2 linked regions of the Flocculibacter collagenilyticus genome follow. The protein of the gene in region 2 binds, or shares a complex with, the protein of the main gene of each other region. Links are inferred from orthologs where the notes say so. Each region holds a gene or a part of one and is shown on either strand. Other genes may lie near its edges.

The links. Proteins that work in one complex are often made in the same cells at the same time.
Region 1: the proteins of dsbB (region 2) and HUU81_RS16145 are in contact, whole or in part, in a solved structure (PDB 2HI7), measured with the Escherichia coli proteins. The link is inferred for Flocculibacter collagenilyticus from one-to-one orthologs.

Annotation. Positions count from the first base shown.
Region 1 is NZ_CP059888.1:3,629,565-3,633,125, forward strand. Bases 1-2,867 are described here. They hold HUU81_RS16145 (thiol:disulfide interchange protein DsbA/DsbL), read right to left. Parts: upstream 1,819-2,867; coding sequence 1,183-1,818; downstream 1-1,182. Other genes in these bases: HUU81_RS16130 (mechanosensitive ion channel family protein), read left to right, coding at 1-118; HUU81_RS16135 (VOC family protein), read left to right, coding at 108-497; HUU81_RS16140 (DUF3429 domain-containing protein), read right to left, coding at 597-1,049; HUU81_RS16150 (thiol:disulfide interchange protein DsbA/DsbL), read right to left, coding at 2,016-2,684; HUU81_RS16155 (serine/threonine protein kinase), read right to left, coding at 2,785-2,867. Also shown: more of HUU81_RS16155, read right to left, coding at 2,868-3,561. UniProt on the Escherichia coli protein: Required for disulfide bond formation in some periplasmic proteins such as PhoA or OmpA. Acts by transferring its disulfide bond to other proteins and is reduced in the process. DsbA is reoxidized by DsbB. Required for pilus biogenesis.
Region 2 is NZ_CP059888.1:2,265,503-2,270,928, reverse strand. The notes cover bases 1,201-4,026. They hold dsbB (disulfide bond formation protein DsbB), read right to left. Parts: upstream 2,962-4,026; coding sequence 2,440-2,961; downstream 1,201-2,439. Other genes in these bases: nhaB (sodium/proton antiporter NhaB), read right to left, coding at 3,123-4,026; HUU81_RS10050 (YfcL family protein), read left to right, coding at 2,115-2,390; HUU81_RS10055 (ATP-NAD kinase family protein), read left to right, coding at 1,201-1,961. Also shown: HUU81_RS10065 (coniferyl aldehyde dehydrogenase), read right to left, coding at 1-46; HUU81_RS10060 (elongation factor P hydroxylase), read left to right, coding at 253-816; more of HUU81_RS10055, read left to right, coding at 819-1,200; more of nhaB, read right to left, coding at 4,027-4,706; fatty acid metabolism transcriptional regulator FadR, read left to right, coding at 5,041-5,426. UniProt on the Escherichia coli protein: Required for disulfide bond formation in some periplasmic proteins such as PhoA or OmpA. Acts by oxidizing the DsbA protein.

The sequences.
Region 1 (3,561 bases), 1.4 Mb from region 2 along the record:
TACTCAATTGGTTAATTTTGATTTACGTGCGTTCCAAGCCCCTACCGGGCAAGATTTTTCTACCATTTCACAACCCTCGGTATTACCGCAACTATCAGGAGAGCATTATGTACAGTGACAAACTAGGTGGCATTTGTTGGGCCGACTTAACCACAGATAACGCTTCGGAAATTCGCGATTTTTATCAATCTGTTATTGGCCTTGAGTCAAAAGGTGTGGATATGACAGATGATAAGGGCAACAAGTACCAAGATTATGCGATGATCTCTCCTGAAGATGAAAACGCCCAAACTGGCGTATGCCATCGCAAAGGCTGTAATAGCAAAATACCTAATCAGTGGTTGGTTTACTTTAATGTTGCCTCAATTGACGATGCAGTGACAGCCTGTGAAACCCAAGGAGGTAAAGTCATTGATCCGCCTCGTGCTATGGGCGAAAAACGCATGTGCGTGATTCAAGATCCAAGCGGCGCTTATGTGGGGCTAATTGGCGCATAACCTTACTATAACGCGTTAAATTGTATCGGTTAAACTGTACTAGTTAAACTGTATCGAGTTAACAAGTGCTACTAGCTCGCCTTTAATTAGGCGAGCCATCTATTCTACCGCTAGCCATACCACAATATGGCACACGGCTACTGTTACCGTTAATTGCGCTCGCAACCATTGATACCACTGCGGGTAATAACCATTCACACCAATGTTTTCTTCGGTCTTCCACAGCGCAATAAATGCCACACCCAACACAAATAAAGCGGCCTTCATTCCCATTAATATTGCGCCCCAAGCTAATAGTGAAAAGCCAATCGCAGTAAACGCGATTCTAGGGTTTACCGAAACTGCTGCACCTGCTTTTTCTGGTGACACTTTTAAAAAAGCAAGGGGCCATAATGCGCCAGCCATAAAGCTTAAAATAACCGCACTGTAAAATCGAAAAACAACGGCGGCGTTCAATGAAAACACGTTGACCGCTGGTAACCAAGTAACAATGGCTAAATAGATAAATGGGACTAAGCCTAAATAGCCGAGCGCTTTAATAATTGAAGGCATTTGGTTCTCATCCTGACTGTAAACAAAACATACTATGAAATACGTGGTAATAAACCAGCTAGGTCAAAAAGCAAAAAAGGAGCACTTTGCTCCTTTTTAACTGTACAAATAAGACTGTATTAAATAAACGGTGTTATTTCTTTGCTGATAAATGTGCAATTAATGCTTTTAGCTCAGCTTCAAAATTATTTCTGTCTAAGTCATCAAAAATAATTTTATATTTACCATTTACAATAAACGTAGGAACGCTAGTTAATACACCACGACGTGTTAATTCGTCTTGTGACTTTTTCATTGCGTTTGCTTTGCCTTTAACAGGAAAGCTTTTCATTAATTTATCAAACTTTTCGCCATCTACGCCTTGTAAAACAAATAAGTTGCGAATGTCTTTCTCAGAAGTGAACGGCGCGCGTTGCTTGTGAATATATTCAAAAATGGCTTTGTTTAATTTATCTTCCATTTTTAAATGTTTTGCTACTACCATTGCACGTGTTAGTGCGTGTTGAATTTCAGGCGATGCTGCACGAAGGAAGTCAACATGGCTTTTTTCAAATTTCACACCTTCAGGTAAGTTACCTTTAATACTTTTCACTAAAGGTTCAAAGTTAAAACAGTGCGGACAATAAAAAGAAAAGTATTCTTTTACTTCAGGCTTGCTTGATTCCATTCCTTCAAAAGTAGTGTAATGAGTACCTTCTTCAAACTGTTTAGCACATGCCGTTAAAGGCAATAATAACGTAATAAAAATAAGGGTAATCAGTTTTTTCATAATTAATATCTTATGGTTAGTTAATTATCAAGCGTTAAACACGCCTGTTGTATGACGTTGTCAAATCTGACGCTAGATTAGCATAATTCAACTAAAAAGCAGCAGCCCTATATAGAAATTTATATCTTCGACAACTCTCTACTCACAATGCTTGCGATTACAGCATCTTGTATGTGAACCCTACCTGAATCGCGCGTTTATTTTGGCGATTTTGATAAATATTGAATAAGCTCGCTGAGCTCACCTTCAAAGTTGTTACCATCAATACGTGATAAATTAATTTTATATTTATCATTAACGATGAGTGCGGGCACCCCCGTTAACACGTGTTTGCGAGATAGTGCTTCTTGTGCTTTTTTCATTGCATTCGCTTTTCCTTTAACGGGAAAGCTTGTCATTAACTTTGTCACGTTATCGCCGTCTGCACCGTGCAAGATAAATAGGTTTACAATGTCTTGTTCAGATTTAAATGTCGCACGCTGAGTATGAATGTAATTAAATACCGCTTTATTAATGGCTTCATCAGTTTTTAGGTGTTCAGCCACAATTAATGCGCGTGTTAGCGCCTGTTGCACGCTTTTATCTTTGCCAGGATAAAAATCAACATGGACTTTTTTAAAGCGCATGTCGTTAGGAAGTTTCGTCTTTAGACTCTTTAAAGCGGGCTCAAAGTTAAAACAATGGCGACAATAGTATGAGAAATACTCTGTTAACACCGGTTCATTAGAAGGCTTTCCTTCAATCACATCAAAATGAACGCCTTGTTCAAATTGCTTAGCAAAGGTTGTCGAAGATAAAAACGAAAATGAAAGAGTGACAAAAAAGAAGAGTGCTTTTAAGAAAAAGCCGTTACGCACTGTGATCATGTTGGTTGAATACTTATTGATTTTATTAACGCATCATTACAAAAGATGATGCGTTAATTTACAACCAAAAACTGTTACAAAACATGTCACGAGTACTGGTTTAAGGCAACAAACGCAGTGTGGGCTCTTGTAACGCCGACATTTGCTCTTTTAACGCCAGAATTTGTTGCTCCCAATACTTGTCGGTATTAAACCAAGTAAAACTGCGCGGAAATGCCGGGTCTTGCCATCGCTTAGCTAACCATGCCATGTAATTAACCATGCGCATGGCACGCAGTGGCTCGATGAGCTTAAATTGACCATGGTCAATATCACAAAACTCTTCATAACCTGAAATCAACGTATCAAGCTGTAGTAATTGCGTTTGTCTGTCTCCACTAAGCATCATCCATAGATCTTGAATAGCGGGTCCCATTCTCGCATCGTCTAAGTCTACAAAATGCGGGCCACCGTCGGTCCACAAAATATTACCGGCATGGCAGTCACCGTGTAACCGAATAAGGTTCGTTTCGTGATACTGCTCTGCCGCTAATTTGCATACATGGTTTAAAATAGTAAAAAACGCTTCATCTAAGTGCGACGGTATATAGCCACTTTGTTTTAACGTGTCTGCCGCTTGGCTTAGGTATTCTTCAGTTGTGATGGTAGGGCGCGCTGTAAACGCTTGCCGCTGCCCTACGGTATGAATACGGCCAATAAATCGCCCCATCCACTCTAACTGATCTAAATTATCAACTTCAAAAATGCGACCACCCGCACTGGGGTAAACCGCAAACATGTAGCCCTGATATTCAAATAGCGACTGTCCCGCAAATTTAAGCGGCGCAACCATAGGAATTTCGTCTTCTTGCAGTTCAAACGAAAAATCGTGTTCTTC
Region 2 (5,426 bases):
TTAAGTTATTTGGCTGGTGCGCAGAAGGTTGTGATGAAGAATGCATAATTATATTGCCTTATTATCCTATAAGTTGAGGTAAATACCGCACGCGTGTAAAGCTTACTGTAATAGTTTAAATGTGTTTTGCAATAGTTATAGGCCGTTAAAGTGAACAATGTTCACATTTGGTAAGGATAAATAGGCTGACGAACCGTGTTAAAAGACGTAAAATCGCTGCTTATTTTTTATTGGCGACACTATTTTTGTTGTATGCATCATTACTCTGACTTAATTACATTATTTGATAATACCTTTTATGAAAGCTTTAATACGCGCTTAATAAAGGGAGTCGACGAGCCCGTTTACTTACCTGCTAACAGTGAATGTTGTTATCATCAAATTGTGTTTGCACATGGTTTTTTTGCAAGTGCACTGCATGAAATTGCACATTGGTGCTTGGCGGGGGCGCAGCGCAGGTTACAAGAAGACTATGGTTACTGGTATAACGGTGATGGTAGAGACAGTGAACAGCAAGCTGCATTTGAAGCCGTTGAAATAAAACCTCAGGCAATAGAGTGGGCGCTTTCTGTGGCTGCAAATTTTAACTTTAACGTCTCTTGCGATAACTTAGATGGTGTTGAGCCAAATCGCAGTGCATTTCGTCATAAAGTGTTGCAGCAAGTAGATGAATACCTTGAGTTGGGTTTTCCGCCTCGTGCACAGCAGTTTATTAATGTGTTGGCTCGTTTTTATGGCACTGAGTTACCTCTTAATAAAAGTCATTTTGTAGCAAGTAAACGATTGGCTAATAAGGTTGAAGAGCAGGTTTATTAATAATGAATGAAACGGCAACTCGCAAATATAAGCTTGGCTTAATCATTAATCCTGTGGCTGGTGTAGGAGGCTCCGTTGGCTTGAAAGGAAGTGACGGTGAAGAAACGGTGGAAAAAGCACTTTTATTAGGCGCTAAGCCGCTAGCTAACCACCGCGCTGAAACCGCGCTGTCAGTTCTTTCATCGTTAAAACAGCAAATAGAGATTTATACCGTTAACGGCAATATGGGAGCAGAAACGGCTGAAAAGCTCGGTTTCGACACTCATATCGTATATCAAACGGCGTCGGATAAAACCACAGCCAATGACACAGAAGCCGCTGTTGCTGCTTTGTTGGCCCAAAACGTTGATCTAATTTTATTTACGGGCGGTGACGGCACCGCTAGAAATGTATGCAACGTGATGGATGAGGTGACGCCGGTGTTAGGCATTCCTGCAGGCTGTAAAATTCACTCTGGTGTTTATGCTATTACACCAAAAGCGGCTGGAAGAGTGGTGGAAATGCTTATGCAAGGTGAGTTGGTTACGCTTTCTTTAGCTGATGTGATGGACATTGATGAAGACGCTTTTCGTCAAGGTATTGTTAGAGCGCGTCGCTATGGTGAGATGCTTACAGTATCAGAATTGCAATACGTACAAGCGGTAAAGATGGGAGGCAAGGAGTCTGACGAGTTAGTGCTTGCGGATATCGCCGCGCAAGTGATTGATCAAATGGATGACGATTCTTATTATGTGGTTGGCTCAGGCTCTACAACCCAAGCCATAATGGATGAAATGGGTTTACCGAGTACCCTTCTAGGGGTAGATGTAGTGTTTCAACAAGAGCTTGTTGCAAGTGATGTAACTGCGAAACAGCTACTAGAATTTGCCCAGCAAAAGCCGACTAAGTTAATTATCACTTTGATTGGTGGGCAAGGGCATATATTTGGGCGTGGAAATCAGCAATTAAGCCCAGCGTTTATTAAATACATAGGTAAAGAAAATATTACTGTCGTTTGCACTAAATCCAAGTTAACTGGTTTAGGTGGACGAGCGCTAATTTCTGATACTGGTGACAGTGATCTTGATCACTGTTTATCGGGGTTAATTAAAGTCACCACTGGTTATAATGATATGGTTATGTATCCTGTCAGAACCGTAAATTAGTGCGTGCTGCTTATCACCTTTTAGCTTATATGCATGGACTAACGCTAAATTTATTACACGCTACGTTATACAAATATCGGCAAACTACTGAATTGCATGACATAGCTATTAAATTACTTTAAACATAGACAAGAAATAATTAAGAATATTTACATGAAATTAGAACAGTTTTTAGATAAAGCCAATCAATTCTTCGATGATATGGTGGTAAACGGTACCGACGATGAGCTTTTTGCAAGTGGCTACTTTCGAGGACACTTTGATTTGGCCTTGGCTGCGTTAGAAGTTGATAATATTGACTTTAATATTCCAGCACTCGATTCAAAAATTAATCAAAGTCTAGAGGTAGCGTTTAAAAATGGTGAGTTGGTTGAGGCCGATCAAGCATTAGTTAATAAAATGTGGGCTAATTTAAAGCAGGAAAGCTAACTTTTACAGGGTTGACATACCTAAACATCAACCCTGTAAGTAATGCTGATTAGATGAGCTTTGCGTGTTTAAACCGAATGATAAACATCAGTGCAAATACTACACTGTAGGCTGCAAACACAACAATCATCCATTGTGGCATCGAAAAGCCTAAAAATTGCCAATCGATACTGTCGCAACTACCTGTGGCTTCGAAAATAGAAGGTATCCAGTGGTGCAGTGGCATCCATGAAGGAAAATTAGGCTCAATCTCGCACGTGAAGAATGCAAATGGATTAGTATTGGTTTGCATTTCTACATGCTCAAGTGCGATAAGCGTTCCCCAAATAGCACTTACTCCCCAGCCGATAAAACCAGCTAGTCTAAATAAAATATTTTGAGGCGAGATTGCAGCAATAATAGCGGCGAACAAAACGCCAAATACAGCCGTACGTTGATAAATACACATGATGCAAGGTTCTAACCCCATGCCATATTGAAAATAGAGTGCAATTATTTCAAAGGCTAACGCAGTAACTGCTAGTATAATCCAAGGCCATCGTTGAGTAGGCCAATTACCAATATTACTCATTTCTTATTATTTACCTATTTGTTTGCTAAGGGCGTGGTTAAATTCTGTTAATTGCAATGCGCTCGTTGTCGAACCACGGCTTATAACATTATTTTAAACAGTATAATAAAACAAAACCGCGAAAAATCGCGGTTTTGTTTGTAACTTAATTTGAATTTTATTTAATGGCCTGAATTACCGCCTTTACTTGGTATTTCAGTGCTGTGTTCAATGTAATGGTTATCGTATAGGTATTGTGTACCATCAGTTAATCCATTATATGTGAAGAACAAGCCAACAATCGTTAATACAATAGTGTAAGGGAATGCCATATAAACCATTCGACCATAAGACAGCCTCAATAATGGTGCTAAAGACGATGTAAGCAAGAATAAAAATGCAGCTTGCCCGTTAGGTGTTGCAACACTTGGTAAGTTAGTACCCGTGTTGATTGCTACAGCAAGTAAGTCGAACTGATCACGTGTGATGCGTCCTTCTCTTAATGCAGTTGCTACTTCATTTATGTACACCGTTCCAACGAATACATTATCACTCACCATTGAAAGAACACCGTTAGCAGCAAAGAATAATACTAGCTGAGTTTTACCTTCAAAAGAGAGTACCCAGTTAATGACTGGAGCAAATAATTTTAAATCGATTATTACAGCAACAATAGCAAAGAACACACATAGTAAAGCGGTAAATGGTAATGCCTCTTCAAATGCTTTACCAATTTGATGTTCGTCAGTAATACCAGAAGCTGATGTAGCAAAGATAATAATTGTTAAACCGATTAGTCCTACTGTCGCAAGGTGCAAACCAAGTGCAACCATAAGCCATATAGCAATAATGCCTTGAACACCTAAGTTAACATAATCTCTACGGGTTCTTTTTTCGTCTTGGTATTGCTCATAATCACTTAAAATTTGCTTTACGGCTGCTGGCATTGTTACGCCATAAGAAAATACTTTCGTTTTCTCAAGTACAAACGTGGTAATAATACCGCAAATTACAATAGGAATGGTGATAGGTGACATACGAATGGCAAACTCTGCAAATTCCCAGCCCGCTGTTTTGGCAATCACTAGGTTTTGCGGCTCGCCTACCATGGTGCACACACCACCTAGCGCTGTACCAACTGCTGCATGCATTAGCAGGTTTCGTAAAAATGCGCGAAATTGCTCTAAGTCATCACGGTTAGGATGGGTAACAAGTTCATCATCGCCGTAGTCATGATCTACATGATAGTCTTTTCCGGACGCAACTTTATGATAAATAGAGTAAAACCCGAGCGTTACGCTGATGATTACAGCAATTACTGTTAACGCATCTAAAAATGCCGATAAAAATGCCGAGGCGGAGACAAATGCCAAAGACATAACGGTTTTTGACTTAATGCGGATCAACAATTTAGTAAATAGGTAAAGAAGCAAATCTTTCATGAAGTAAATACCAGCTACCATGAAAACAAGTAGTAATATTACGTCAAGGTTTGCGGCAATTTCATGCTCAACTTGGCCAGGTGTCGTCATGCCGATGGCCACGGCCTCAATAGCTAATAAACCTCCTGGTTGCAAAGGGTAACACTTTAACGCCATGGCTAAAGTGAAAATAAACTCTATAACTAACAACCAACCCGCAAAATATGGATTAATAGCAAATATGATAGGGTTAATAAGTAACAACACAATAATGGTTAATTTATACCATTCTGGTGAGTTGCCTAGAAAGTTCTTGTAAAAAGCGCCTAAAATAGATTGTTGCATATTAACGCTCGCTTCCTTCTTTTTATAGTATTTACTCATGACGTAGCTTGATAACAAGCCCAACATGAAATGTCTTGAGTGCCCAATTGTGCAAGTATTTACTGTAAAAATAAATACAAATTAAAATTTATGGCTTAAAAACACGAACATAGCGACTTAATTTTAGCTAAATATTCAATAAGTGGTAGTTATTGACACTACATAAATAAATATAAAATCTTGTTTCATTAAATTGCTCTGGTACAATCAGTTCTACTATAGATTTAATATATTCGTAATTTGACTACATTGACGTTCAGTTGCTGTTAATTACGAATGAAAGCGGAACGCATACATGAGTATTATAAAAGCACAAAGTCCTGCAGGCTTTGCCGAAGAGTATATTGTTGCTTCAATATGGAATGGCAAATTTGCACCAGGCTCTATTTTGCCTGCAGAAAGGGAATTATCTGAGCTTATCGGTGTAACTCGCACAACGTTGCGTGAAGTTCTACAGCGTTTGGCGCGTGATGGCTGGCTTACCATTCAACATGGCAAACCCACTAAAGTAAATAACTTCTGGGAAACGTCGGGTTTAAATATTTTAGAAACCTTGGCACGCCTTGACGAAGAGAAAATGCCAGAGTTGGTCGATCAGCTTTTATCTGCTAGAACAAATATTAGTGCTATCTATATTCGTGCTGCAATTAAAAATAATCCAGAAAAAATGATTGAAGCGCT